Regions from separate parts of the Pseudomonas sp. MF08817 genome, predicted to be linked through region 1. Evidence: riboswitches for the same ligand, from Rfam matches in the RefSeq annotation. Region 1 holds a riboswitch; each other region holds the start of a gene.

Region 1 (9,695 bases):
TACGACACCTCGGTGCAAGCGGCGGCGCAGGCCTATTGCCACCAGTTGCAGCAACACAATCGCAGTGTGCCGCGCAACTTCGCGTTGAACGACGAGCGTTGTACCTATGGCAATGAACCTTCGCGCTTGGCGTTGGAGAAGGGCCTCAAGGACGCCTATATCAGCGATGCGCAAGTGAGTTGGGCCAATTCGGTCTGCCAAATACCGCCCACCCGCAATGCAGAGGGAGAGCTTGAGGCCCAAAAGTGCTCGACACTGCCAACGGTCACTGGCACCACCGGCTACTTCATCACCACCGCCACCCTGGTGGAAACCCGCGAAGGCAGCAAGTTCGCCGCTTACCTGGGCAATGCGCTGGCTGCCTCCAAGGACGAACTCTCGACGCTGGTGCAATCGAAAGTGATCCCCGCGCAACGGGAAGCGGCCCGGGATGCGGCGGACAAGGCCAAGCGCGAAGGCTATGAGGGCATGCTGCAAGCCGACTACGCCGTGGAGTACGCCCAAGCTGTGCTGATTGAAACCAGTGCCGTACCCGACATTCCAGCTTCGCAGCTGAGCGCGGCCAAGGCCAAGCTGCTGGACAGCAAGATCAAAGCCAACAAGGCCTACCGCGATGCCGGGCGGGCCGCCCCTTACCCGCACCTGGACTGATGCCATGGGCTTTAAAAGAATGAGCGCCCGTTGGGCGCACGCGGCGCTGCTGGCACTCGCGGTGGCGAGCCTGGCCGTGGCGGACACGGCAACCATACAAATGGCCTATGACTTGTTGACCAGGGGCGGCACGCGGGTGGCACAGGGCAGTAACACCTGGCAGGTGGCGATGCTGCGCAAGGACCAGCCCCGAGCGGCGGGAGCCTTTTGCAGCGCCACGTTGATTAACGACCAATGGGCTCTGACCGCCGCCCATTGTTTTCACAATGGCGAGGGCGACTGTAAACAGAACCTGACTAGGAACGGGTTTTACTTGTTGCTCGGCTCGGTCACCCTCAACGAGCAAACCCCGGCCTATCAGGTTGAAGAGGTGGTGATTCGCCCCGGCTATGACTGCAAGGCCAAGTACTACGACATCGCCCTGGTGAAATTGGCCAAGCCGGTGCCTGGCCTGCATGCCATTGAGCTGCCGGATGCGGCGCAGGAAAAGAGTGTGGTGGCGGCCAAGCCGCAGTTCCACGTGGCCGGCTGGGGGGCCCGCAGTGACTTGGGGCTGGGCTCGCGGGATTTGATCCAAGCCTCGGTGCCTGTGATGGAACACGCCGCCTGCAAGCACTTACGCCCGAATCTGCCGGGCGGGACCTTGTGTGCTGGTGACCAGGGCGGCGGCGACGCCAAGCGCGCCTGTCGCGGTGACAGCGGCGGTCCGTTGTACGTGCTGGGCAAGGACAAGCAGGCGATGCAACTGGGCATCGTCAGTTTTGGCGAGGGCTGCGAGGACACGCCGCTGCCGGGCGTGTACACCCAGGTGTCCGTGCACAAAACGTGGATTCAAGACACGGCCAAACTCGATTGCAGGGTGCTCGATAGCCGTGGCTACGAGCGCTGCTGAGCAGGCTTGTAAATGGTCGGACTGGTGAGTTCAAGAAGGCTCTAGGCCGGGGGTTTCAGCGGGTTCTGCGTTGCCCGGAAAAAACCTTGAAATGAGCGCCCACAGCGCGCTTTTCCTGGATTAGAATCCACCCCGTTCGCCCAGTGTCACGGCTCTTTACCGGTGCATGGATTGCCGAGGCCACTGCACTGGGCGAACTCCCTTCTTATTCCTTCCCGCGTTTCATTCCCGTTCCTGTTACCCCAGCCCCAGCACCTTGAAGCACTGCTCCAGGGAGCGTTGTTGTGTCTGGGCGTAAAGTGCCAATTCGTCGATGGTCGGGCGGCCCAAGGCTTGCTCGAAGGCCTGGCGGTTGGACGCCGAATCGTAGTGCCCCTGGCCGTTGTCCCCTAGGTTGGACTGGAAGATCCCCGCCGCGCTGACCGGCAGGAAATCCTCGTACACCACTGGCTCGAAACCGAGATGGCCGGCGGCGACCAGCGCCTCCAGGCCCGCGTTGGCAGGCAGTTGGCCGGCGGCTTCCTGGCCCTTGGCCGTGACGAAATAGCGGAAATAAGCCAGGCCCTGGTCCCGCAGGTTGGGGTAGTCGTCGGGGAAGTCGGCAAAGTGCTCGGCCAGTAATTGCTCGTAGCGCAGGGCGTTGCTTTCGTTGGGGAACGCTTGCAGGGCGTCGCGGGCGCTATCGAGCAAGCGGTCGTAGAGGGCGCGGCCGGCCGGGGTCAGGGCGGCGCCGCGTTGTTCGATCTCGCCGAAACGGGCGCTGTGGCTGCCCTGGCTGGCATCTTGGCCGGCAAAAGCGATGGCCTCGTCCAGGGCCTTGAAACTGGTTTGGCGCAACAGGATCGGGCAGTGGCGGCGCGGTGGGCCTTCGATCACAGCTTTGGGGGTGATGCCGTGGGCGGGCATCTGCGCCTGCACGGCGTCGATGTCCAGGGTGCGCGGGGTCAGGTGGTTGATGTGGGGGCCGGGGAAGGCCACCACGTCGGCCACCAGGCGATGTTGCTGGCTCAGTTGCTGGTACTGCGCGGCGCTGACCGTGGCGCGCGAATGCCAGCGGAAGGTTTCCAGGGCCTGGGCGACGAATGCATTGGCGTCACGCTCGTCGAGGCCGCCCTCGGTGTGGGCCTTGTCGATCAGGGCCAGGGCGGCGGGGGTGAAGATCTCGCGCCGGGCCAGGGTGGCGCGGGCGAATTCGCGCAGCGGCGGGTTGTCGATCAACTCCAGGCGCAGCAGCGAGGTGAACACCCGGAACGGGCTGACCTGCAACGCCGCCTCGTGCACGGCGCGGAACGCGGTGGAATGCACCGGCACCCCGGCAGGCGTGAGGTCGTAGTAGCCCACCGGCTCCATGCCCATGACCGCAAAGAGGCGGGCGAGGGTGGCCAGTTCCGCCTCGGTGCCGACGCGGATGGCGCCGTGGCGTTCCAGGTCCAGGCGTTCGATTTCGCCGGTCATGCGCAGTTGCTCGGCCACCTGGCGGTCGTTGGCCAGCACCCGGGCGTTGGTCTGCGCGACCAGTTCCATCAGCACGCCGTACAGCGGCACTTCGTGGCGGTACATGTCGGACATGGCCCGGGAAAAACGCTGGCGGATCAGGTCGGGGCTGACAAAACGCGGGTGGCTCATGGCGGTAGGTTCCAGGCAACAGGGCGATGGCGCGATTCTGTTGGGCAAGCGGGGGGCTGGCAAACGAAGTTTCTTCCCGACTTCATTCTTTGCCGGACTGCTGTAGGTGCCTGGATCGCGGTCTGCCGGTCGGTGATGGCTATTTGACGTTGCCCTGATAGACTCCCCTCACGCTGTTTACCTGTCACAGGAGTTTGGCCCCCGATGCCTCACACCGGCGACAAGGGACGTTCACTGGCAAGGAGGCTTTACAGCTCACGTACCCTGGGCCTGGCCCTGGGGTTTATTTGCGTGGGCGCGGCGATGTATCCGCTGCACCCGCCGGCCTGGGTCTGGGCCTTGATGCTGTTCAACGGCTTTGCCTGGGCGCCGTTGGCGTACCTGTGCTCGCGCCTGGCCAAGGCGCCCTACGACAGCGAGCGGCGTAACCTGCTGATCGACTCCTACATGGCCGGGTTCTGGGTCGGCGCCATGCATTTCAATCCGCTGCCCAGTGTCACCTCGCTGTCGATGATGGCGATGAACAACGTCGCCATCGGCGGGGTTCGCTTTCTGCTGGCCGGGTTCATGGCCCAGGGCCTTGGCGTGGCGACTTCCCTGATGATTTTCGCCCCGTTGTTCATCCCCCAGACCACGCCTGTGCAGTTGTATGCCAGCCTGCCGTTGCTGAGCCTTTACCCGCTGGCGCTGGGCTGGATCTGCTATCGCCAGGCCGCCACCCTGGGCCGGCACAAACGCGAGCTGCTGGCCCTGAGCCGCACCGACAGCCTCACCGGCCTGCTCAACCACGGTGCGTGGAAGGATCAACTGGACCTGGAGTTCCAACGCTGCCGCCAGCAATCACGCAGCGGGGCAATTGCCTTGATCGATATCGACCACTTCAAGACCATCAACGACACCTACGGCCATGTCGCCGGCGACATCGTGCTGCGCCAGTTGAGCCGCATCCTCACGCAGAACCTGCGCGCCAGCGACATGGCCGGGCGCTATGGCGGTGACGAGTTTTGCGTGATCCTGCCGGATGTGCCCCTGCACAGCGCCGCCCAGGTGATGGAGGCCCTGCGCGAGCGCTTTGCCTGCCTGGGCTATGCCCAGAGCCCGAGCCTGAAAGTCAGCCTGAGCATCGGCCTGGCCGCCTACGACCCGGCCCACAGCGACGCCACCCTGTGGCTCAGCCACGCCGACCAGGCCTTGTATGCCGCCAAGACCACGGGGCGTAATCGGGTGATTTGTGGAGTGGCGGCGTCGGTGGGCTGAAGCACCTTGTAGGAGCAACTGTCTTACCCTTACCCCTGGTCACCGCCACTGCGTGCCGCCCTCGCGAGCAGGCTCGCTCATACAGAGGAAAATCACAGTTCAACTGTGGGAGCGGGCCCGCCCGCGATGAGGTCGGTACAGCCGATGCCCCTCTAGCGCTTGCAATGCCGCCATCGCGGGCGGGCCCGCTCCCACAAAAGCCCGGCAACGCGGCCCACAGAGGTCGCTCTTTACGCTGTGAAACCCCTACCGCTTGCCCGCCATGGCCTTGAACCGCTTGGCCAGGTCCAGGGCCACGGCGCCGCTGGCCGGGGTGGGCACGAGGTGGGCGAAGGGGATGTCGATCAGGCGGTTTTCCCGCACGGCGCGCAGGCGTGAGAGCAGCGGGTCGGTCTGGAGCAGGTGGCGCTTGCGGCTGGCCGGGGACCACACGGCGTCGGCCAGCAGGATCACGTCGGGGTCGTTCATCAACAGCACTTCATTGCTCACGTTCAGGCGTGGGATGTCGACGTCGGCGAAGCTGTTGCGCCCGCCCGCGGCGGCCAGCAGGGCGGTGATAAAACCCCGTGTGCCGACGCTGTGCAGGCCATTGACCTCGCTGTCGAGGTAGAACACCGACAGCACTCGGCTTTCGTCATGCAGCGCGCGGGCGCCGGCCAGGTCGGCGTCCAGGCGGGCGATCAACTGCTTAGCGCGCTCGGGCTGGCGCACCAGCGCGCCGAGGGTGCGTAGGTCGTTGCGGATATGCCCGAAAAAATCCAGGGAGCGGCCGTCGCAGGCCGATTCCATCAAGTAGCTGGCGATGCCGTTGGCGCCCAGGGTGGCGCGCGAGGTCAGGTTGTTGTCGAACGCCGAAGCAAAGCCGCCCACCACCAGGTCGGCATGCTGGCTATAGAGCACTTCGGCTGAAGGGTAGAGCCGGGAAATCACCGGGATGGCGCGATAGGCGCCGTGTTCAATGGCTGCGCCGTCGTCGTCGATATAGGCCACGCCGGCCAGCAAGTCGCCGGCGCCGAGGCTGAGCAGGGTGTCGGCGCTGTGCTGGTTGAGGGCCACGATGCGCTGCGGCGGCTGCGCCACGGCCCAGGTTTGGCCGCAGTTGCCATAGGTTTGGCCAAAGGCTGGGGCGGCCAGGCACAGCCACGTAGCGGCAACGAAGAATCTACGCATCGGGCACGCCTCCTGGGGGCGGATGGATCAGCAGGGCCGCAACCGGCCTATTGCCCAGCAGGTGTTCGTCCACCAGGCGCCGGGCGTCGTCGTCGGTGGCGATGCGGTACCAGCAGGCATCGGGGTAAACCGTCAGCAGCGGCCCACGGTTGCATGGGAACTGGCAAGCGGTGCGGGTCAGCAGCACGCCGCCCGGGGTTTCTACCAGGTGATGGTCGAGCAAATGGCGGCGCAGGGTTTTCCACCGCGCCAGGGCGCCCCGGCGCACGCAACGCGGGCCGGTGCACAAAAACAGGTGGCGGGCGTGGGCCGGCGGGTGTTCCCAGCCTGGGTCGGCGGCCACCGGGGCCACCCGCTCGCAGGGCAAGTGGCGCTCGCTGCGCGCCACCTCGGCGCACACCGCGTCGGCCTCCAGGCCCCGGCGGCCGAGGGCCGAGGCGGTGACCCAGAGCCTTGGCGCCTGCGGGTGGGCGGCCGCGCGGCGCGCCAGCTCATCGCGCAACCAGTCCAGGTAGGCGCTGTCGGACGCGGGCTCCAGGTCCACCACCAGCACCTGCTCGCCGAGGTGCTGGCGCGGTGCTTGGAGGGCCTGCCAGAGCCCGTCGAAGCTGTGCAGGGTGTCGATGATCCGCTCGTTCGGCGCCGCGCCGCGCAAGGTGCGCAACGCGGCGGCAAAGGCCTGGCCTTGCGAGCCGTCACGCAGGCCCGGGCCGACGAACAGCACCTGTTGGTATGGGCGTGGGGTGTTCATCAGAAGCGGTACGTGTAGCGCACTTCGCTGGTGAACGGGCGCCCCAGGTTGTCCACCGAGCTGGCGCGGCTGGTGACGTAGTCGCGGTCGAGCAGGTTTTCCACCAGCAGGCTGATGCGGTGCTGGCGGGCGTTGTCGAGGTAGCGGTAGGCGTCGGCGTCCACTACCGCGTAGTGGCCGTATTCCACCTCCTTGGCGCCCACCACGCTGCGGATGTAGCGCACCGCGCCGGCCACGCCCCACAGGCGATTGTCGGCGTCGAAGGCCAGGCGCGAGCGGGCGAAGAAGCTGGGGATGTTGGTCAGGGTGACGCCGTGGTTGCCTTCCACCAGGTTGCGGGTCATGTCCGCCGACAGGCTCCAGCGCTCGTCCAGCTGCCATTTGCCGTCCAGTTCGACGCCGCGCACCCGCACCTCGCCCTGGCTGTTGGTCCAGTGGATGTCGTCCAGGGCAATCAGGTCGGTGATCTTGCGCCTAAACCCAGTGACGCTGGCACTGAAGTCGCGGTTCAGCAGTTCGCCCTTGTAGTCCAGCCCCAGCTCGGCGTTGCGGCTTTTTTCGGGCTTGAGGTTGCGGTTGCCGATTTCATCGTCTTCGCGGGCGAACAACTGTTCGGCGTTGGGCAGCTTGTAGGCGCTGCCGTACTGGCCGCGCAGCTGCCAGTTGGGGTTGAGGTCATAGAGCGAGGTGAGCATGCCCACGGTGGCGCTATCGCCGCCGCTCATGGCTTCGTGGCGGATGCCGAGGCTGGGGTGCCAGTCGGGCAGGGCGGCGATCACCGGGCGCAATTGGGTGTAGAGGGCGTGGGCCTGGGCCTGGTTGTCGTCGATGATGAGCACATCGTCCTGGCCCTTGAACCACTGGTTGTCGGCGCCGAACACCAGCACGTGGCCGCCGTCCAGTTCGGCCTTGCCTTCGGCCTGCACGCCCCAGTCGGTGAAGCCCCAGTAATCCTTGTCGTTGACCACCGTGGTGGCGCCGCCCGGGGCGTTGTTGATGCGGGTGTAGCGGGTGTCCCAGTCGTTGACGTGGCCTTTGACGAAATAGCTCAGGCGTTCGCTGAGGCTGTGCTCGAAGGTGGCCGTGGCGATTTGCTGCACGCGGTCGTTGGTGGTTTTGCGGTTGTTGGCGGGCCGGGCGAAGTCCAGGTTGGCGTCGGAGTATTGGTAGAACAGCTCCAGGCGCGCATCGTCGCCCAACGCCTGGATGGCCTTGGCACCGAAGGTGGTGACCTCGTAGGAACGCTTTTTGTCCGTGGTGTTGGCGCTGTAGTCGCGGTTACGAAACGGTTGGTAGCCGTCGGAGACGTTGTGGCTGACGTAGGCCAAAAGGCCCAGGTCGCCCCAGCCGTTGCTGACGATGCGCTCGGCGCGGGCGTCGCCTGTTTTGCCCATGAAGCTGTCCAGGCCCAGGTTGACCTCGCCGCCGATGTCGCGGCTTTGCGGGCTGCGGGTGACGATATTGATGACGCCGGCCACGGCCTGGGTGCCGAACAGCAGGCTCTGGCCGCCCTTGAGCACTTCGATGCGCTCGATGGCGTTGGCAGGCAGGGTGTCGATGTAAATGCCGCCATACAGGCGATTGTTCAGGCGCACGCCGTCGAGCAGGATCAGGGTGTCGTCGTTGCGCCCGCCCAGCAGGGAATAGGTGCCGTAGTCGAACGGGCCGTTTTTCGGCGCCACGTATAGGCCCGGTACGTACATCTGCAGGACGCGGGAGATGTCGCTGCTGGGGCCGGCGCGCTCGATCTGCTCGCGGCTGACGATCTCCACTTTGCTGCCGTACTTGGCCATCTCGGCGACGGTGGTGGATTCCACGGACGGAGCGCTGACGGTTTGTTGTTCGAGGGTCAGGGCGCTGTCATCGGCCAGCAGGGCCGGGCTCAGGAGGGCGCCGCACAGGGCCGCGCAGGCATGCAAGGGCGCAGGACACAGGGCCCGGGCACGCAAGGTTTGGAGTTGATTCATTTTTTGGTCTTCTCGAAAAAGTTTCTTTCGCAGAAGCACGCAGGAGAAAGTACCGGGCACACGCCGATACCGGCCCATGCCCGCCCACCGCAGGTTTTTGCCAAACAAACATTCCAGGCCGGTCTCCGGGCTTGCGAGGCTGGAGGGGTTCGCCTTCCCATGCCGTGAGGCACAGTGGCTGATTGAACCCATCACTCGCTTACCGTTGCGGGGGCAGCACCGGACTAGCCCTGGGAGGGCGCACCGGTTTCCCGTTTCACCTCATGCACGGCGGCAGGAGGCACCTGAAACAGGGCGGCATCTGAACACTGGCATGACCGTTCGTCAACCTTGGCAGGTGTTTTGGGGAGACTGGTGTAGCAAACGGGCTCGCCCGCGCTCGGTCGCGTAGCGGCCGTAAAAATTGGCCCGGTGCCACACCACCGAGGGGCGCTGCGCACCCCAGCGGCTACCGCGAGGGTTACGCGGCGACAGCTTGCATGTGGCGCAGGGCCATGGGCACGGCGCGTACCGATTGGCCGGGTTGCAGTTGCAGGCGTTTGGCGGTGAGGCGGTCGATCAGCAACTGATTGCCCACCAGGCGCGCCTTGGCGGCGGTGATACGGCAGTTTTCCAGGCGCCGGTTGTGGATCAGCCAGGTCGGGGCTTCGTCGTCCGGGGTGCCGATGCTCAAGGTCAAGGACTGGCTGTCGCGCACGGCACGGATGTTGCCCACCGCGGCTTCGATCAGCGGGCCGCCATCGAAAATATCGATGTAATTGTGGTAGCTGAAACCCTCGGCCTGGAGGATCTGCGCCGCGTGCCGGGTGTTGGGGTGCATTTGGCCGATCACCGCTTGCGCCTCTTCGGTGAGCAGGCAGGTGTACAGCGGCTGGCGCGGCATCAGTTCGGCGATGGAGGCCTTGTTGCCCATCACCGAGAGGTGGTCGGCGTGGAAGAAGTCGCGCTTGAAGAAGTGCCGGCCCAGGCTGTCCCAGAACGGCGAGCAGCCTTCTTCATCGGTGCAGCCGCGCAGCCCGGCGATGAGTTTTTCGCCGAACAACTCGGGGAACTCAGCCACGAACAGCAGCCGCGCCGTGGACAGCAAGCGGCCATTGCCGACGCTGCGCAGGTCCGGGCGCAGAAACAGCGAGCAGAGCTGGGATTGGCCGGTCATTTCGTTGTTCAGGAACAGGGTCGGAATGTGCCGCTCGATGCCCAGTACCGGCGCCGAGTTCACCGTCAGGCCAACCCGGTAGTTGTACCAAGGCTCGCGCTCGCCCACCGCGCCAGCCAGGGCGCTGACGCCGAGCAGGCGTTGGTCGTCGTCTTCGAGCACGAACAGGTAGTCAGCATCGGCGCGCTCGACCTGTTGGGCGAAGGTGCGTTGCGACCAGCGCAC
Region 2 (9,695 bases), on a different contig from region 1:
ACAACGGCAACCATGGCCTGCTGATCCCCAAGGCGGAGTGGGAGAAGTAAGGCCCTGGGCGCCCGCCTGACGATGAGGCCGGCACAGCCAGCCTCTGCGTTGCACGCGCGCCACCCGGTGCGCTGGCGCCGTGATAGGCAAAGCCGCGCGCCAGTCGCTATGCTGCTGCCCATGACCACGCCTGCCCACCTGCGCCAACCCTGCCCTCCCGGCGCCTGCACCTGCGGGCGCGACCGCTTGCCGGAGCAGGAACTGCTGCAATTGCCGATCCTGAGCCTGACCCGGGCCGAAGAAAAACGCCTGCTCGAACGCCTGGAAAACCTGCACAGCCTGGACGACCTGGAACACATGCAGCGCAAAATGCTCCAGTTGCTCGGCATCCGCGTGCAGGTCGCCCCCGGTTTCAATGAAGTGCGCAGCATGCGCGGCATCCAGATCCAGATCGACGACACCCCAGGCCTGTGCCGCAAAACCCGCCAGACCATCCCTGCCGCTATCCGCCGCGCCCTGGAAAAAAACCCGCAGATCGCCTACAGCCTGCTCAACGCCAACGACCTGCTGCGCGACGCCTGAGCCGTGCCGTAGGGGCTACAGGTATTTGAGCCAGGCGAGGTCGCGGCGCCGGGCCTTAAGCGCAGAGAACCAGCGCACTGGCGGGTACACCGCCAGCGCCAGGGCCATCGCCATCAGCCACACCGCGCCAATGGAGTCGAAGCCAAAGTAGCTGCCCTGGTTCAGCCCGAACGCCGCCACCGCCAATAGATACAAGGCTTTGAGCACATACAGGTGCAGCAGGTAGAAGAACATCGGCGCCGAGCCCAATACCGCCAACGGCAGCAGCCACCGCCGCTGGCCGGCCCGCTCGAAGGCCAGCAACAGCAGCAGCCCAAGCCCGAGGGTCAAGGTCAGGAACAGCAGCGACGGCGGGTACTTGGTGATGTTGAAAAAGCCCATCAGGGTGTGCAGCGCGGTGTCGCCCACGGCCCAGGGTTTTTCGCCATAACCGTTGGCCAGGCGCACCAGCACAAACCCCAGCAACGCCGCCACACCCCAGCCCAGCAAGCGCCGCTGGCGCCCCGCCACCGGCGTGCTGCGGCTGAACCACGGCCCCAGCACGTAGCCCAGGGCGATCACGCCGATCCACGGCAATACCGGGTAAGAGGTACGCAGGCGCAACTCCGCAGAAAACGCCAGCCAGCCACGGTCGTGGAGGATCGCCCACGGCACGTGCAAGGCCGACTCCACGGGGAAATGCACGCCGTCCAGCAGGTTATGCCCGGCGATGATCGCCACCGCCAGCAATGCCAACACCGGCCGTGGCAGCCACACCAGCAGCGACAGCGCGAGCATGCTCAGGCCGATGGCCCAGATCACTTGCAGGTAGATCACGCTGGGCGGGAACTGGAAGGTCCAGGCGAAATTCACCAAGGTCAGCTCCAGCAGGACCAGGAACAACCCACGCTTGAACAGGAACGCCGCGACATCAGCCTTGCCGGCATATTTTTCGCCGTACAACCACGCCGACAACCCGGTGAGCAGCACAAACACCGGGGCGCACAAATGGGCCAGGGTACGGCTGATAAACAGACTCGGTTCGGTGCTGGCGATGTCCATCGGGTCGCCGACCTGGCGGTGCAGCAGGAAGGTTTCGCGCACGTGATCGAGCAGCATGAACAGGATCACCAGCCCACGCAGGGCATCGATGGACAGCAGACGTGAAATCGGGGGGCTAACAGCGGGTGAAGGGGTATGGGTCATGGAGTATTCGCAACGGGATGATAGGAAACCCGCTCGCCAGAGCGGTCGATGAAAAGCTTGAACCGTTACCTTATAACATGACAAGCTAGCGCAATGCACCGCGCAATCACGGCCATACACTTGCCCCGCCGCTGGTTGAATGCGTATCGATGAACTAACATGCCGCCCGCCGGTTGGCGCAAGGAACTGACAGGGAATCCCCCAGCGCGCCGTAAGCCACGCTGAAACGGAACTGCCCCCGCAACTGTAGGCGCCGAGCCCCCTGCCTCCACGCACGCCACCGGAAAACCTCCCGGGAAGGCCGCTGGCGGACCGCGAAGCGCCAATCAGAACACCTGCCGGCCCGTAGCAAACACTAACCGGCGGGGTGTCCGGAAAGGACATCCGCACGCGGTTTTCGATGCGTTTTCAGCTTTACCCTGCCCTGGCGGCAGCGTTTGAGGGATGTGTTTTCCAAGGCCGTGCCCTGCCCGTGCACCGGTTCCAATGGAGATCGCATTTCATGTCACTGCCCCACCTCAACGCCCTGTTCGCCGGCCTCGGCCTGACCTCGCTGAGCCTGTGCGCCAGTGCCACCGAATACCCGTTGCACCTGAACAACTGCGGCGTGCCCCTGACGTTCAGCGAGGCGCCGGCCAAGGCCGTGACCATCGGCCAATCCGGCACCGAGATGCTCTACGCCCTGGGCCTGGGCGACACACTGGTAGGCACCTCGCTGTGGTTCAACGAAGTGCTGCCGCAGTTCAAGGCCCAGGATGCCAAGGTCGAACGCCTGGCCGACAACGAACCCAGTTTTGAAGCGGTGATCGGCAAGCGCCCCGCCCTGGTGGCCGTGGACCTGGAGTGGATGGTTGGGCCCCAAGGCGCGGTCGGCACCCGCGAGCAGTTCCATGAACTGAAGATCTCTACCTACCTGCTGCCCTCCGACTGCGAAGGCAAGGACAACTTGGTGGGCGCCGATGGCACGCGCCTCAAGGCCTTCAGCGTGGACAGCCTGTACAAGAGCATCACCGAGCTTGCACAGATCTTCGATGTGGAGGACCGCGGCCAGCGCCTGGTCAGCGACCTGAAGAATCGCCTGGCCAACGCCGTGGCCCAGGCGCGCCAGCAGCACCCCCGGGACGTCTCCGCAGTGGTGTGGTTTTCCAGCGCCGACCTTGGCTTCGACCCCTATGTGGCGGGCCGCAAGGGCATTCCCGATTTCATGCTCAGCGCCCTGGGGATGCGCAACGTGATCGAATCCGACGAGGAATGGCCCACCGTGGGCTGGGAAACCATCGCCAAGGCCAACCCCAATATCCTGGTGATTGCGCGCATGGACCGGCGCCGCTACCCCGCCGACGACTACCGCAAAAAACTGGAATTCCTCAAGAGCAACCCAGTGACCCGCCACATGGACGCAGTCAAGCACGACCGCATCGTCATCATCGACGCCCACGGCATGAACGCCAGCACGCGGATGTTCGGCGCCATTGAGGAGCTGGCTAGCGCGGTTGAGCACTTCAAGTTGCCTAAATGAGACACGCCCGGTTACTCGGCCATGGCCTGCTGGTGCTGGCGGTGATCGCCGGCGCGGCCCTGGGCGAAACCGCCATCAGCCTGCCCATGGTCTTGCAAACCCTGGCCAATAAGCTTCGGGGCGCGGGCTGGTTGACCGACCCCAGCGATGGCGCGCAGATCCTGCGCTTCCACGCCTCTTGAACCCTTCCTGGAGACCACCCCGATGCGTTACATCACTGCGCTGGCACTGCCCGTCGCCTTGCTCGGCCACAGCACCCTGGCCAACGCCGGGTCCGCCCAGGAACAGGCCAAGGGTTTTGTCGAAGACAGCACCTGGACCCTGCTCAACCGCAGCGTGTACGACCAACGCGAGTACCGTCACGGCGCCCGCAGCAACGGCGCGCGCAACGCCTACAAACCCCGCAGCGAGCGCAATGGCTACGCCGAAGAATGGGCCTACGGGCTGATGGGCAGTGTGCAGTCGGGCTTTACCCAGGGCACGGTGGGTGTGGGCGTCGATGCCCACGCTTACCAAGGCTTGCAACTGGACAGCGGTGGCGGCCGCGCGGGCAAGGCGCGGCTGCTGGGGCTGGACCACGACGGCCACCCCAAAAACAGCTTCAGCCGTGGCGGCGCAGCGCTGAAATTGCGGGTGTCGTCCACCACCCTGGCCTGGGGCGAACAACGGGTGAAAACCCCCGTATTCAGTTCCTCCGACAGCCGCCTCCTGCCGGAAACCGCCACCGGGCTGTTCCTCACCAGCCAGGAATGGGCCGGGGTGAAACTGCTCGGTGGGCACTTCACCGAAAGCACCGACCGCAATGCCTCAAGCCACGACCGCGGCTTTGTGGTCAATTACTCCAATGGCCGCCAGGGCAACGCCTTCGACCTTGCGGGCGTGGTCTACAGCGCCACCCCGGGCCTGAGCGCCAGCCTCTACACCTCACGTTATGCCGATACCTGGAACCAGCATTACCTGGGCGCCACGTTCAGCCACGCCTTGAGCCCCACCCGCTCACTGTCGCTGAACCTCAACCTGTACCGCACCACCGACGAGGGCCAGGCGCTGTCGGGGCGCATCGACAACACCACGTGGAGCCTGATGTCCGGCTACACCAGCGGCCCGCAGACCTTCAGCCTGGGCTACCAGAAGGTGCGCGGCGACACGCCATTCGACTACGTCACCCGTGGGGCGATTTTCATCAGCAACGCCGTGCAGCTCTCGGACTTCAACGCGCCGAACGAGCAATCCTGGCAGGCGCGCTACGACCTGGGCCTGCAAACCTTCGGCTTGCCGGGGCTGAGCCTGAGCGCGGCCTACCTTCGTGGCAGCCAGATCGACGCCAGCCACCTCGACCCTGCGGGCGGCTACGCCTACCTGGGCTACGGCCAGGGTGGCAAACACTGGGAGCGCGACTTCGAAGCCCGCTATGTGGTGCAAAGCGGCAAGGCCAAGGGCGCGGCGTTTTCCGTGCGGCACAATGTGCATCGCGGCAACCGTGCCCAGGCCGAACTGGACAGCGACCAGATCCGCCTCGCGGTGGAATACCCCCTCGGCGGCGGCTTCTGAGCCAGAGGCATTGCCAAGAAGCGATGGCGCCAGGGCGAATCCAGCAGCGCCGTGGCTTTGTGTTTAGAATGCCGGCCTTTCCCCCTGCCGAACCTGCCCGATGAATGCCGACGCCCTGTCCACCCTGCACGCTCACCTGTCCACCGCCCTGCAAGCCCCGCCGGCCGAAACCCGGCGCCTGTTCCATGGCCGTGGGCGCTGCTGGCCGGGGCTGGAACAACTGACCGTAGACTGGCTGCAAGGGGTGGTGCTGGTGTCGTTGTTCAAGGAACCGAGCCAGGAACAGTTGCAGGCCCTCGTCGCCAGCCTGCACACCCTCACCCAACAAGCGCCCTGGCAAGCCAGCGGCGCCCATCACCTGGCGCTGCAGCACCGCTACCTGCCGCAAAGCACCACCGAGTGGCTATTGGGCGAGCCGCTGGAGCAATGGACCCTCACCGAGGGCGGCCTGCGCTACCTGCTGGACTTGGGCGTAAAGCAGAACAGCGGGCTGTTTCTCGACATGCGCTACGGCCGCGACTGGGTCAAGGCCAACGCTCGTGACCGGCGGGTGCTGAACCTGTTCGCCTACACCTGCGGCTTCTCGGTGGCGGCCATCGAAGGCGGCGCGCGCCATGTGGTCAACCTGGACATGTCCCGCGCGGCCCTGAGCCGAGGCCGCGACAACCACCGCCTCAACGGCCATGACCTGGCCCGCGTGAGCTTTTTGGGCCATGACTTGTTCAAGTCCTGGGGCAAGGTCAAGCACACCGGGCCTTACAACCTGATAATCATCGACCCGCCGTCCTTCCAGAAAGGCAGCTTCCTGCTGACCAAGGACTACGCCCGCGTCATCCGCCGCCTGCCGGAACTGCTGGCCGAGGGCGGCACGGTCCTGGCGTGCATGAACGACCCGTCCCTGGGCGCCGACTTCATCATCGACGGCGTCACCCAAGGCGCCCCGGGCCTGCGCTTTGTGCAACGCCTGGACAACCCCCCGGAATTCCCCGACATCGACCCGCAAAGCGGCTTGAAGGCGCTGGTGTTTGTGGCGGGCGCTCAGTAAGGGCTTGGCCAGCAGGCCGGGCGGCGCCGCTCGCCCGCGAGGGCGGCATTCCAGCCGCCAGAAGTGCATCGCCTGCCCCGGCTTCATCGCGGGCAGGGCCCGCTCCCACAGTGTGGGTGGGATTTGTTTTTCCTCTGTGGGAGCGAGCCTGCTCGCGAGGGCGGCACGCAGTGGCGGTGACAAATGGCAGGGGTAACACAGTTGCTCCCATAGAAGAGGAGCAGAGCCCGCGCCCACACCAACCTGCCGCCATCGGCCAATCAGGGTGCGCAGGCCTAAGTGTGCGCCTGCACCACCCACTTCACCGTTTCCAGGGCCGGGCCAAGGGTTTCCAAGGGGGCCGAGCCCAAGGCCAGGCGCAAGGCATGGGGCACGTGGGCCGAGGTGGCGAAGGGCTCGGCGGTGGAGACGGCGATCTGCCGCGCCAACAGGTCCTTGGCGATCCGGTCGGCGCGGGCGTCTTCGCCCAGGGGTAGCCAGAGGAAGTACGACGCCGGGTGGCCCACCCAGGGCAACCCGGCCAGGGCTTTGGCCGCGACGTGCTGGCGGGCCTGGGCGTCGTCGCGTTTTTGCGCTTCCAGGTGCAGCACGGTGCCGTCGTCGATCCAGGCGCAGGCCAGGGCGGTGAGCACCCCGGGGGTGTTCCAGGTGGTGGCGCGCACTGCCCGTTCCAGGGCGGGCACCTGGTGCAGCGGCGCAGCGACGAACCCCACCCGCAGGCCCGTGGCCACACTTTTCGACAGGCCGGACACATACACCGTGCGTTCGGGCGCCAGGTGGGCCAGGGGCGGCGGCGGATTGTCGACGAGGAAGGCGTAGGCGGCATCTTCAAGGATCAGCAGGTCGTGACGGCGGGCGATGTCGACCAACCCATCCCGCGCCTCGCGGCTCATCACCCAACCCAATGGGTTGTGCAGGGTCGGCATGCTGTACAGCGCGCGCACCCGGCGGTTGCGGCACAGGTGGTCGAGGGCGGCCAGGTCGGGGCCATGTTCCAGCACCGGGATCGCCAGCACCTCCAGGTGCAGCGCTTCGGCCAGCACCTTGAACCCCGAGTAGGTCAAGGCATCGGCGACGATCACGTCCCCCGGTTTGAGCAGCGCCATCAGCGCCACCGTCAGCCCGCGCGCTTGCAGGTGGCGCGCCACCGACGCCCGTTCGTGGGGGCGGCCCGCGTGGGGTTGGTAGCGCAACAGGGCTTCGAGGTCACCGCTGGCCGCCAACTGCCGCAAGCCGTTGCGCAGCAACTCAGCCTGGCCCGGCAGCGCGGGGTAGTTGAAGTTCAGGTCCACCACCCCTGGGGTTACCGTTTTCTGGTCGATGCCCAGGCCCGGCGGCAGCGAGGTTTCGCGCACGAAGGTACCGCGCCCGGTCTCGCCGCTCACCAAGCCCATGGCTTGCAACTCGGCATATACCCGCGAGGCGGTGACCAGTGCCAAGCCCTCGCGGCTGGCCAGTTGGCGGTGGGTGGGCAGGCGCGTGCCGGGGAGCAGGCGACCGCTGCGGATGTCGCCGGCCAGGGCATCCACCAGGGCTTTATAGCGGGAGCGAGACATAGGTAGATGTATCCATGACAATTTTTTGATTGTATTGAGGGGCCGCCCTAGCATGCCACGATCACTCCCCAAGGTAAGCCCCCATGGCACACACCACACTCCTGAACCCCGCACAAAAAAGCGCCAGTGGCTGGCTCAACGGCTTTATCGGCGTGGTGATTTTCAGCGCCTCGCTGCCGGCCACCCGGGTGGCCGTACTGGAATTCGACCCGGTGTTCCTCACGGTCGCCCGGGCCACCCTCGCCGGCCTTGTGGCCCTGTGCCTGTTGTTGCTGTTGCGGGAAAAACGCCCCTCCCGCACCCAGGTGCTGCCCCTGCTGATCGTCGCCCTGGGCGTGGTGCTGGGCTTTCCGCTGCTGACCGCCCTGGCCCTGCAATACGTAACCTCGGCCCATTCCATTGTGTTCATCGGCCTGCTGCCCCTGGCGACGGCGGTGTTCGGCGTGTTGCGCGGCGGTGAGCGGCCGCGCCCGGTGTTCTGGTTGTTCTCCGTGCTGGGCAGCCTGTTGGTGGTCGGCTATGCCGTGGCCCAGGGCTTGAGTGCCTCGCCCGCCGGCGACTTGCTGATGCTGCTGGCCGTGCTGCTGTGCGGCCTGGGTTACGCCGAAGGAGCCAAGCTGTCGCGCAGCCTCGGCGGCTGGCAGGTGATTTGCTGGGCGCTGCTGTTAGCGCTGCCGGCCATGGCGCCGTTGACCCTGTGGCTGGCGCCGCCGACATTCGCCGGTATCAGCCCGGCGGCGTGGGCGTGCCTGGGCTATGTGTCGCTGTTCAGCATGCTGATCGGTTTCGTGTTCTGGTATCGCGGCCTGGCCCAGGGTGGTATCGCGGCGATCGGCCAGTTGCAGTTGCTGCAACCCTTCTTCGGCCTGGCCCTGGCGGCGAGCTTGCTGCACGAGCCCGTCAGCCTGGGCATGGTGGGGGTCACCGTGGCGGTGATTGGTTGTGTGGCGGGGGCGAAAAAGTTTTCGCACTAGGTCCGCGCCAGTGCGCTTGGCCAGCGTGTAGACGGATTAATCGGGCCCTCGCGTCCGTGCCTTGGTACCATCCAGCACACTTTTGTGTCGTTTTCATGTCTGGAAGGTTTTTTTGTGAACATCATCCGTCACGGGTTGCAACAACCACGCGCACGCCTGATCGCCCTGGTCATCCTCGTTCTGCTTCTGCCGGTGGGCCTACGCGCCGCACTGGGATGGTCCAACCCGCTGGGTTACTTGTCGGACCTGGGCATCGGCAGCCTGCTGGTGCTGGTGCTGCACCGCAGGCCCTGGTGGCTGGCGCTGCCGGTGCTGTTGTTCTGGGGCCTGCTCAACGTGGCGACGGCCGAGTTGGTCAGCGCCGTGGGGCGCATGCCGGATGTCACGGACCTGCATTACCTGTTCGACCCGCAGTTCGTCGAAAACTCCACCGGCGGCGGCTTCGCCCAGCCCTGGCTGGCGGTTTCCCTGGCGCTGGGCCTGGGCCTGTGGCTGGCCACCCAGTGGGCCGGGCGCCATCGCCCCGCGCCCGCCCTGCCGCGCAAGGCCTGGGCCGCCCCGGCGCTGCTGCTGATCGGCCATTGGGGAAGCCAGCACCTGGCGCCCTCGGACGCCGACCAGTGGGAACAATTCAACCTGCCGCACCAGTTGCTCGCCGCGGGCGTCGGCGACGTGCAGATGCGCGCCGAAGACTGGCTGCTGGACGATGGCGTCGATATCGCCCCCGACATGGCCGGCCTGACCCAACTGGACCTCAATGGCCATCACCTGCTCAGTGACCCCGGGCAGGCGCGCAACGTGCTCATCATCACCTTGGAAGGCATTCCCGGGGCGTATGTCGGGGTCAATCGCCAGGCGCTCAACAGCAGCTACCAGGAAAACCTCATGCCCAACCTCAGCCGCTGGGCCGAGCGCGGCATGAACACCCCCGACTATGTGCTGCACAGCCACCAAACCATCCGTGGCCTGTACGCCATGCTCTGCGGCGACTACGACAAGCTCGACAACGGCACCCCCAAAGGCGTGGAAATGCTCAACCTGAACGAGCGCAACCAAGCCTGCCTGCCGGCCCAACTGCGCCAGAACGGGTTCTCCACGCACTTTCTGCAAGGCGCGGGCCTGCGCTTCATGGCCAAAGACAAAATCATGCCCCACATCGGCTTCGACGCCACCCTGGGCCTGGAATGGTTCACCAACGCTTCGTACCTGGACTTCCCCTGGGGCAAGGACGACAAGGCGTTTTTCGAGGGCGCGCTGGATTACGTCGGCCAACTGAAAAAACAGAAAAAACC
Region 3 (9,695 bases), on a different contig from region 1:
TCGGCATTGGCGCGGCGCTGATCGCCGGGTTGTTCCAGTTTGGCGGCGACCTGTACCCGATGATCGGCATCGTCGCCGTGTTCATGATCGGCCAGGCCCTGGAAGGCATGGTGCTGACGCCGTGGCTGGTGGGCGACCGCATTGGCCTGCACCCGGTGGCAGTGATTTTCGCCATCCTGGCCGGGGGCGAGTTGTTCGGCTTCACCGGGATTCTGCTGGCCCTGCCGGTGGCGGCGGTCATCATGGTGCTGGTGCGCCATGTGCACGATTTGTATAAGGATTCGCAGATGTATAGCGGCTCTGAAGACCCCGAGCTCTAACCCCGCACACCGGGGCCCAATGCCTTGCCCGGTTCGCGCCGGGCCATGGCGATCACCGCCCGGTTAACGCAAACCTTTGATTTTGCTTAACGTCTGCTGCATTGTGTGGCCCGCGTCACGGGTATAGACTTTGCAAACTTTTCACAGAGGCCACTAACGGTTCGTTTGGAACTGTTCAGTCAGCATGAAACCGATTCAGCTGCCCCTAGGTGTGCGTCTGCGTGACGACGCCACCTTTATCAACTACTACCCAGGCGCCAATGCCGCTGCACTCGGCTATGTCGAGCGGCTCTGCGAAGCCGACGCCGGGTGGACCGAAAGCCTGATCTATCTGTGGGGCAAGGACGGTGTGGGGCGCACCCACTTGTTGCAGGCGGCGTGCCTGCGCTTCGAGCAGATGGGCGAGCCGGCGGTGTACTTGCCCCTGGCCGAGCTGCTGGACCGTGGCATCGAGATCCTCGATAACCTCGAACAATACGAACTGGTTTGTTTGGACGACCTGCAAGCCGTGGCGGGGCGGGCCGATTGGGAAGAGGCGCTGTTCCACCTGTTCAACCGCTTGCGTGACAGCGGCCGGCGCTTGCTGATTGCTGCCTCCACCTCGCCGCGCGAGCTGCCGATCAAACTGGCCGACCTCAAGTCGCGCCTGACCCTGGCGCTGATTTTCCAGATGCGCCCGCTGTCCGACGAGGACAAGTTGCGTGCCCTGCAACTGCGTGCCTCCCGCCGCGGTTTGCACCTGACCGACGAAGTCGGGCATTTCATTCTTACCCGCGGCACCCGTAGCATGAGTGCGTTGTTCGAGCTGCTCGAACGCCTCGATCAGGCCTCGTTGCAGGCCCAACGCAAGCTCACCATTCCCTTCCTGAAAGAAACCCTGGGCTGGTAAAACCGTGGCCTGCAGGGCGTTTTCGGCATTTTCAAGGCACTAGAAAACCTGCTCCGTGGAGGGTTCCAGGAGGCGCGGACGTTTATTCGGGGCTTAAGGCCTTAGATGTCGGGCCAAAACCCATAAGTCACATTCGGGTCGATTGAATTTGCAAATGAGGGTGATAGAGGGCATAGTCTCGCCTTCTTTACAACTTCAGCCACGGTCGTGCCCATGCTAAATCGCTTCGCACCCCTCGTGCCTCTCGCACTCGTCACCCTGTTGTTTGGTTGCGCCGCACACTCTCCAGTGTCCCAGCAGCACGCGCCACAACAGCAGGTTCAACGCTCCGTTGCCGCTCAGTCTTCCACTGTTTATCAGGAAGAACTGGTCACCGAAAAAGAACTGGCCGAGTTCGCTGACAGCAAGCCGTACCAGCTCCCGCTGCTGGCCGACAGCATTCTCGAACGCGGCATGTCCCTGATCGGTACCCGCTACCGTTTCGGCGGCACCTCTGAAGCCGGTTTCGATTGCAGCGGTTTCATCGGTTACCTGTTCCGTGAAGAAGCCGGCATGAACCTGCCGCGCTCCACCCGCGAAATGATTAACGTCGATGCCCCCCTGGTCGCGCGCAACAACCTCAAGCCGGGTGATCTGCTGTTCTTCAGCACCAATGGCCGTGGCCGCGTCAGCCACGCCGGGATCTACCTGGGCGACGACCAGTTCATCCACTCCAGCAGCCGCCGTAGCGGTGGTGTGCGGGTCGATAAGCTGGGCGACAGCTACTGGAGCAAGACGTTCATCGAAGCCAAGCGCGCCCTGGCCATGGCCCCGACCACGATGACCGCTCGCAAGTAAGCGTCTTCCCTGGGCACCGCCCGGGGATAACCCTTCACTTTATAAGCCGAACTTAAAGTCTTACTTGAAGTTTGACTCATAGCCGCTAGAATCCCGACATGTTGTTGCTAACGAGCCGTGTATGCCTTGCATGCGCGGCTTTGTTTTCAGCGCCTCGGCAGAGAAAGCCGCAGCCAGATCAGGATTGTTCTGCCCATGTCGACCTCCGCCCGTCTCGCCTTCCTTATGCTCGTTGCCCTGCTGGGCGGCTGTGCCAGCCATACCGTACCGCCGGCCAAAGTGGTACGCGCCCCGGTGTTCGCACCGACCCAGGGCTTCTCCCCGGTTGCTGATGATGTGCTGTTCCGCGCACTCGGCCTGGTGGGCACGCCCTATCGCTGGGGCGGCAATACGCCGGATTCGGGTTTTGATTGCAGCGGCCTGATCGGCTTTGTCTACCGCGATGCGGCGGGCATCGCCTTGCCGCGTTCTACCCGGGAAATGATCGGCATGCGCGCCCAGGACGTCGACCAGAATGCCCTGCAAACCGGCGACCTGCTGTTTTTCGCCACCAATGGCGGTTCCCAGGTCAGCCACGCGGGCATCTATGTGGGTGAGGGCCGCTTCGTCCACGCTCCGGCCACGGGCGGTACGGTCAAGCTCGACAGCCTGTCCAAGGCCTACTGGCAGAAGGCTTACCTGAGTGCCAAGCGGGTGCTTGCGCCGGCTCAGCTGGCGCACAACCCTTAAGGCGTCCCCCTCGCGGAGGTTCTCGTGACCGCTCGCAGCATCACCCTCGACGACCCCCTCTACCAATACCTGCTGGCCGTGTCCCTGCGCGAAACGCCGTTGCTTGAGCGTTTGCGCGAGCACACCCAAGCCTTGCCCATGGCCCGCTGGCAGGTGGCGCCCGAGCAGGGCCAGTTCCTTGCCTTGCTGGTGAAACTGACCGGCGCCAAGCGTTTGCTGGAAGTAGGCACCTTCACCGGCTACAGCGCGTTGTGCATGGCCCAGGCCTTGCCGGACGACGGCACACTGCTGTGTTGCGACATCCCCGGCGACTACAACGCCACCGCCCAGGAGTATTGGCGGGAAGCGGGCGTGGCCGCGCGCATCGAGCTGCGTCTGGGCCCGGCCCTGGAAACCCTGGAGCACATCGAACGCCAGGGCTTGTGCGGCAGCTTTGACTTGATGTTCATCGACGCCGATAAAGCCAACTACCCGGCTTACCTGGAAAGCGCCTTGCGCTTGCTGCGCGGTGGCGGCTTGGCGATTTTCGACAACACCCTGTGGAGCGGGCGGGTGCTGGAGGCCCACCCGCAAAGCGCCGACACCCTGGCCATCCAGGCCCTGAACCTGGCCTTGAAGGATGACCCGCGTGTCGATCTGTCGCTGTTGCCGGTGGGCGATGGTTTGACCCTGTGCCGCAAGCGCTAGCGCGCTGCGGTTACCCGCCACACCTTGTTGCCTACATCATCGGCCACCAGCACTGCGCCTTGCCGGTCGAGCGCCACGCCCACCGGGCGGCCCATGGCGTTTTCCTCGGTGTCGAGGAACCCCGTCAGTAAATCCACCGGCGGCCCGCTGGGCTTGCCCGCGTTGAAGGGCACGAAGATCACTTTGTAGCCACTGTGGGGTTTGCGGTTCCACGAGCCGTGCTGGCCGATAAAAGCGCCGTGGGTGAAGGGCGCCGGCAATTGGCTGCCCGTGGCGAAGGCCAGGCCCAGGGACGCGGTGTGCGGCCCCACCGCATAATCCGGGGCGATGGCCTTGGCCACCAGGTCCGGGTTTTGCGGGGTGACGCGCTCGTCTACATGCTGGCCGTAGTAGCTGAAGGGCCAGCCGTAGAAGCCGCCGTCGCGCACCGAGGTGATGTAGTCCGGCACCAGGTCGCTGCCGATTTCGTCCCGCTCGTTGACCGCCGTCCACAACGCACCGCTGTCCGGCTCCCAGGCCAGGCCGTTGGGGTTGCGCAGGCCCGAGGCGAATATCCGCGCCTTAGCGCTGGCGCGCTCGACTTCCCAGATCGCCGCGCGGCCTTCTTCTTTCTCCAGGCCGTTTTCCCCGACATTGCTGTTGGAGCCCACCGTGACGTACAGCTTGCTGCCGTCTTGGCTGGCGATGACGTTTTTGGTCCAGTGGTGGTTGGGCGGCCCGCCGGGCAAATCCACCACCTTGCTGGCCGGCGCTTCGATGCGGGTCTGGCCGGCGGTGTAGGGGAAGCGCAGCAGGCGATCGGTGTCGGCCACGTAGAGGTCGTTGCCCACCAGGGCCATGCCGAACGGCGAGTTGAGGTTGTCCAGGAACACCGTGCGGGTTTCGGCGACGCCATCGTGGTCGGCGTCGCGCAGCAGGGTGATGCGGTTCGGGCTCGGCACGGTGGCGCCGGCGCGGGCCATGATTTTTTCGCTGATCCAGCCGCGCAACCCGGTGCTGTCCTCGGGTTTGGCCGGGGCGTTGGTTTCGGCCACCAGCACGTCGCCGTTGGGCAGCACGTAAAGCCAGCGCGGGTGCTCCAGGCCTTCGGCGAACGCGGCGACCTGGGTGCCGGCCGCCGCCACGGGTTTGCCGCCCGCCGGCCAGCCGATGGCCGGGGCGACGTTGACGGTGGGGATCAGGGTTTTGTTCGGCGCCGGCAGGCGCGGCGACGGCCCGGTGCCGTCGGAAACTTGCAAGGTGGACGTCTCGCCGCAGGCAACCAACCCGGCGGCGAGCACAACGATAAAGGCGGAGCGAGGCTTGAACATGGGCATTTCCCTATGAGTACGCGGCGGTAAGCATAGGGCAGTGGGCGCGGCGCGGGGTTCAACCTTATCCGCGAGCCTCTTTGAACAGCACGGCGATGCCGGGTTGGTAGTTGCCCGCCTCGTTGCGCAACTTGCGGTAGGCATAGGGGAAGTACCAGGCCACGGCGCAGCTGTACTCCTTTTGCAGGTCGTCGACCATGTCCTGGAGTTCTTCGGGGGTGGCGCTGTGCTGGGTTTTTTGCGGGGCGACGAACAGGCAGCCCAGCTTCAGGTCGCTGGGGTAGCTGATGCGGCGGGCGGCGCTGGTGATATCGAGCAGGGCCTGCTCCAGGTTCAGGTGGTTGATCTGGGGCCAGCGCTGGCTGGCTTGCACGTAGGCCCATTCGTCCTTGCTGGCGATGTACAGGTCGGCGCGGGCATTGCGCTCACCGTTTTCCAACTGCTTTTTGGTGGGCGCATGTTCCAGGGTGACCATTTCGGCCATCCAGGCTGCGGCCGAGAGCAGCCCCAGGTTGGCCCGCTCGTCTGACCAGTACGGCGCCTTGTTGTCGCCGCGCACCCGGTTGTAGCGATCAATGCAGTCAAACCAGCGCTCCAGCATCGGTCGCAAAAATTCCAGCTTGGGGTTGCTGATAATCATGCCTTGCATCGTTCACTCCCTTGAGTCGATCGTGTTTGGGTTATGGCTATTTGATATCGCCGCTTCCAGCCTGGCACAAGATTGGCGCCCGTTTATTGACCCATCGCAGTCAATCAACCCTGGCGGCCCCGGGTTTCATTGACGCTCCACCCCCAACCCTCTAACCTTCGCCGCTTGTTTCAGGTGCCCTGTGGCCAGCGGTCGACAGGGTGAAACAGGGAAGCCGGTGAGTGCGTGCGCCAAGCGCGCGGTCACGATCCCGGCGCTGCCCCCGCAACGGTAAATGAGTCAAGGCTGTGCTTTTTGCCACTGTGCCCACCCGGGCATGGGAAGGCGCACCGCCCGGGGCAACCCACTCATGAGCCCGGAGACCGGCCTGATCCATCCAACGGCATCACGGTGGGCGATGCCAGGCTTGTTGCCGTCCTTTATTCCTGCCCGCCGTTATCCAGCCCCAACGGAGAGCTGCCCCATGACCGATTCCCCCGAACGCGACGAGCGCCACCTGGCGCGCATGCTGCGCAAAAAAGCCGTGATCGATGAACGCATCGCCAACTCGCCCAACGAGTGCGGCTTGCTGCTGGTGCTCAGCGGCAACGGCAAGGGCAAGAGCAGCTCGGCGTTCGGCATGCTCGCCCGCGCCATGGGCCACGGCATGCAGTGCGGCGTGGTGCAGTTCATCAAGGGCCGCAACAGCACGGGCGAGGAGTTGTTTTTCCGCCGTTTCCCCGAGCAGGTGCGCTTTCACGTGATGGGCGAAGGCTTCACCTGGGAAACCCAGGACCGCCAGCGCGACATCGCCGCCGCCCAAGCGGCGTGGGCGGTATCGCGCCAGTTGCTCAGCGACCCGGCCATCGGCCTGGTGGTGCTCGATGAACTGAACATCGCCCTCAAGCACGGCTACCTGGACCTGGACCAAGTGCTCAGCGACCTGCAGGCCCGCCCGCCGATGCAACACGTGGTGGTCACCGGCCGTGGGGCCAAGGAGCAAATGATCGAGCTGGCCGACACCGTCACCGAAATGGGGCTGCTCAAGCACGCCTTCCAGGCCGGCATCAAGGCGCAAAAAGGCATCGAATTGTGAGTGTGCGCCAGTGCCCGGCCGTGCTGATTGCGGCGCCGGCGTCCGGCCAGGGCAAAACCACGGTCACCGCCGCCCTGGCGCGCCTGCACCGTAACCAGGGGCGCCAGGTGCGCGTGTTCAAATGCGGCCCGGACTTTCTCGACCCGATGATTCTGGAGCGTGCCAGCGGTGCGCCGGTGTACCAACTGGATATGTGGATGGTGGGCGAGCAGGAAAGCCGTCGCCTGTTGTGGGAAGCGGCGGGGGAGGCCGACCTGATCCTGATCGAAGGCGTCATGGGCCTGTTCGACGGCACGCCCTCCAGTGCCGACCTGGCGCGCCACTTCGGCGTGCCGGTGCTGGGCGTGATCGACGGCACCGCCATGGCCCAGACCTTCGGCGCCCTGGCCCTGGGCTTGGCGCGCTACCAGCCGGACCTGCCCTTTGCCGGGGTGCTGGCCAACCGCGTCGGCACCCTGCGCCATGCGCAACTGCTCGAAGGCAGCCTCACCGAAGGCCTGCGCTGGTACGGCGCGTTGTCCCGCGAGACGGGCATCGAGCTGCCCAGCCGCCACCTGGGCCTGGTGCAGGCCAGTGAACTGAACGACCTCGACCTGCGCCTGGACGCGGCCGCCACGGCTCTGGCCAGCAGTTGCGAAGTGGCACTGCCGCCCGCCGTGGCCTTCGCCGCGCCCCAGCCTGTGGTTGCCGAGCCGTTGTTGGCCGGCGTGCGCATCGCCGTGGCGCGGGACGAGGCGTTCGCCTTCACCTATGGCGCCAGCCTCGACCTGCTGCGGGCGATGGGCGCCCAGTTGCACTTCTTCTCACCTATTCATGACAGCGGGTTGCCCGAGGTCGACAGCCTTTACCTGCCCGGCGGTTACCCGGAGTTGCACCACGTCGCGTTGGCGCAGAACACGCCGATGCTGGAGGCTATCCGCGCCCACCACCGCGCGGGCAAACCGTTGCTGGCCGAGTGCGGCGGCATGCTGTATCTGCTCGACTCCCTCACGGACGTCGAAGGCGTGAGTGCACCGCTGCTGGGCCTGTTGCCGGGCGCTGCGGTGATGCAAAAACGCTTGGCCGCCCTGGCCCTGCAAACGGTGGACCTGCCCGAAGGCAGCCTGCGTGGCCACACCTATCACCATTCGCTGACCACCACCACGCTGGCCCCCATCGCCCGGGGCCTGAGCCCCAACGGCGGGCGCGGCGCCGAAGCGGTGTACCGGGACGGGCGGATGACGGCCTCCTATGTGCACTTTTACTTTCCGTCCAACCCGCGGGCGGTGGCGGCTTTGTTTATGCCCCAGACCGCTATCGCGAGCAGGCTCGCTCCCACAGAGGCCGGTGAAACTCCTGTGGGAGCGAGCCTGCTCGCGATAAGCCAATGACCGACAACGCCTTCCCAGAGGCCGACCGCGCCGCCGTCTACCGCGCCATCGCCGAGCGCCGTGACATGCGCCACTTCAGCGGCGGCACGGTGGCGCCGGCGTTGCTGCGCCGCTTGCTCGAAGCCGCCCATTGCGCCCCCAGCGTGGGGCTGATGCAGCCCTGGCGCTTTATCCGCATCAGCGACCGGGCGCTGCGCGGGCGCATCCAGCAGTTGGTGGAAGAGGAACGGGTGCGCACCGCCGAGGCGTTGGGTGAGCGTTCCAGTGAGTTCATGAAGCTCAAGGTCGAAGGCATCAACGACTGCGCCGAAGTGCTGGTGGCGGCCCTGAGCGATGACCGCGAGCGCCACGTGTTCGGCCGCCGCACCTTGCCGGAAATGGACCTGGCCTCGCTGTCTTGCGCCATCCAGAACCTCTGGCTGGCGGCCCGCGCCGAAGGCCTGGGCCTGGGCTGGGTGTCGCTGTTCGAGCCCCAGGCCCTGGCCGACCTGCTGGGCCTGCCCGCCGGGGCCAAGCCCTTGGCGGTGCTGTGCCTGGGGCCGGTGGAGGCATTTTATCCAGCACCGATGCTGGTGCTCGAAGGCTGGGCCCAGGCCCGGCCGTTGAGTGAGTTGTTGTTTGAGAACCAATGGGGAGTGAGTCAATGAGTGTGGCGTTGTTGAGTGCCGCCGCGGTGGCGCTGGATGCGTTGCTGGGCGAGCCCAGACGCTGGCATCCGCTGGTGGCGTTCGGCGCGTTCGCCGAGCGCATCGAGCGGCGTTTCAATGCCGCCGGGCGCGGCTGGCGTAGCCACGGCGTGACCGCGTGGGTGCTGGCCGTGCTGCCCTTGACCCTGGTGGCTACAGCTTTGTCGTGGCTGCCCTACATCGGTTGGCTGGTGGAAGTCCTCGCGCTGTACTGCGCCCTCGGCCTGCGCAGCCTCGGCGAGCATGTGGCGCCAGTGGCCCAGGCCCTGCGCGCCGGTGACCTGGCAGAGGCGCGCAAACGCGTTGGCTACCTGGTCAGCCGCGAAACCGCCGAGCTGGACGACACTGCCGTCGCCCGGGCGGCCACCGAGTCGGTGCTGGAAAACGGCAGCGACGCGGTGTTCGCCGCGCTGTTCTGGTTTGCCGTGGCCGGCGCGCCGGGGGTGGTGCTGTATCGCCTGAGCAATACCCTGGACGCCATGTGGGGCTATCGCAACGAACGCTTCGAGCGCTTCGGCTGGGCGGCGGCAAAAATCGACGACCTGCTCAACTACATTCCCGCGCGGCTGGTCGCCTTGACCTACGCGCTACTGGGCAAAACACGCCTGGCGCTTAAATGCTGGCGCACGCAAGGCCCTACTTGGGACAGCCCCAATGCTGGCCCGGTAATGGCTGCCGGCGCGGGTGCCCTGGGGGTGGAGCTGGGCGGCGCGGCGGTCTATCACGGCGAGTTGCACCAGCGCCCGACCCTGGGCGAAGGCCCACCGGCCGACGCCGATGCCATCGACCGTGGCTGGCAACTGGTGCAGCGCGGCGTGTGGCTGTGGTTGCTGATCTTGTGCATGGGGGCCGAATTCTATGCTTGAGCACGGTGGGCGCCTGCGCAAAGCCTGCGCGCAATACGGCATTGCCCAAGACGAGTGGCTGGACCTCTCCAGCGGCCTGGCGCCGTGGCCCTGGCCGATCCCGCCGATCCCGCTGCGGGCCTGGGCGCGTCTGCCGGAAACCGAGGACGGCTTGGAGCAAGCTGCCCGCGACTACTACGGCGCCGCCCACGTGCTGCCGGTGCCCGGCTCGCAAGCGGCGATCCAATTGCTGCCGCGTTTGCGCCGCGTGGGCAAGGTCGGCGTGCTGTCGCCGTGC

Evidence for each region. A riboswitch is a leader RNA that binds a small molecule or an ion and turns the genes downstream of it on or off. The one in region 1 is predicted to bind cobalamin.
Region 2: another riboswitch for cobalamin. It lies ahead of AC19YR_RS07630 (ABC transporter substrate-binding protein); the one in region 1 lies ahead of AC19YR_RS08480 (TonB-dependent receptor plug domain-containing protein).
Region 3: another riboswitch for cobalamin. It lies ahead of cobO (cob(I)yrinic acid a,c-diamide adenosyltransferase); the one in region 1 lies ahead of AC19YR_RS08480 (TonB-dependent receptor plug domain-containing protein).

The regions. Positions count from the first base shown of each region.
Region 1 covers NZ_JCBCUY010000010.1:107,448-117,142, forward strand. The annotation lists gene AC19YR_RS08450 (hypothetical protein) at 1-651, shown strand, start outside; gene AC19YR_RS08455 (serine protease) at 656-1,543, shown strand; gene hglS (2-oxoadipate dioxygenase/decarboxylase HglS) at 1,781-3,169, opposite strand; gene AC19YR_RS08465 (diguanylate cyclase) at 3,374-4,426, shown strand; gene AC19YR_RS08470 (ABC transporter substrate-binding protein) at 4,673-5,596, opposite strand; gene AC19YR_RS08475 ((2Fe-2S) ferredoxin domain-containing protein) at 5,589-6,347, opposite strand; gene AC19YR_RS08480 (TonB-dependent receptor plug domain-containing protein) at 6,347-8,314, opposite strand; cobalamin riboswitch at 8,414-8,617, opposite strand; gene astA (arginine N-succinyltransferase) at 8,775-9,695, opposite strand, start outside.
Region 2 covers NZ_JCBCUY010000009.1:50,297-59,991, reverse strand. The annotation lists gene AC19YR_RS07645 (urea carboxylase-associated family protein) at 1-50, shown strand, start outside; gene AC19YR_RS07640 (hypothetical protein) at 172-573, shown strand; gene AC19YR_RS07635 (acetyltransferase domain-containing protein) at 589-1,758, opposite strand; cobalamin riboswitch at 1,912-2,115, shown strand; gene AC19YR_RS07630 (ABC transporter substrate-binding protein) at 2,261-3,277, shown strand; gene AC19YR_RS07625 (hypothetical protein) at 3,274-3,459, shown strand; gene AC19YR_RS07620 (OprD family porin) at 3,482-4,828, shown strand; gene AC19YR_RS07615 (class I SAM-dependent methyltransferase) at 4,929-5,873, shown strand; gene AC19YR_RS07610 (aminotransferase-like domain-containing protein) at 6,149-7,429, opposite strand; gene AC19YR_RS07605 (DMT family transporter) at 7,513-8,403, shown strand; gene AC19YR_RS07600 (LTA synthase family protein) at 8,518-9,695, shown strand, end outside.
Region 3 covers NZ_JCBCUY010000007.1:22,992-32,686, reverse strand. The annotation lists gene AC19YR_RS06070 (AI-2E family transporter) at 1-320, shown strand, start outside; gene hda (DnaA regulatory inactivator Hda) at 505-1,209, shown strand; gene AC19YR_RS06060 (C40 family peptidase) at 1,423-2,046, shown strand; gene AC19YR_RS06055 (C40 family peptidase) at 2,242-2,775, shown strand; gene AC19YR_RS06050 (class I SAM-dependent methyltransferase) at 2,800-3,462, shown strand; gene AC19YR_RS06045 (PQQ-dependent sugar dehydrogenase) at 3,459-4,772, opposite strand; gene AC19YR_RS06040 (hypothetical protein) at 4,837-5,421, opposite strand; cobalamin riboswitch at 5,577-5,806, shown strand; gene cobO (cob(I)yrinic acid a,c-diamide adenosyltransferase) at 5,885-6,496, shown strand; gene AC19YR_RS06030 (cobyrinic acid a,c-diamide synthase CobB) at 6,490-7,866, shown strand; gene bluB (5,6-dimethylbenzimidazole synthase) at 7,863-8,513, shown strand; gene cbiB (adenosylcobinamide-phosphate synthase CbiB) at 8,510-9,418, shown strand; gene cobD (threonine-phosphate decarboxylase CobD) at 9,411-9,695, shown strand, end outside.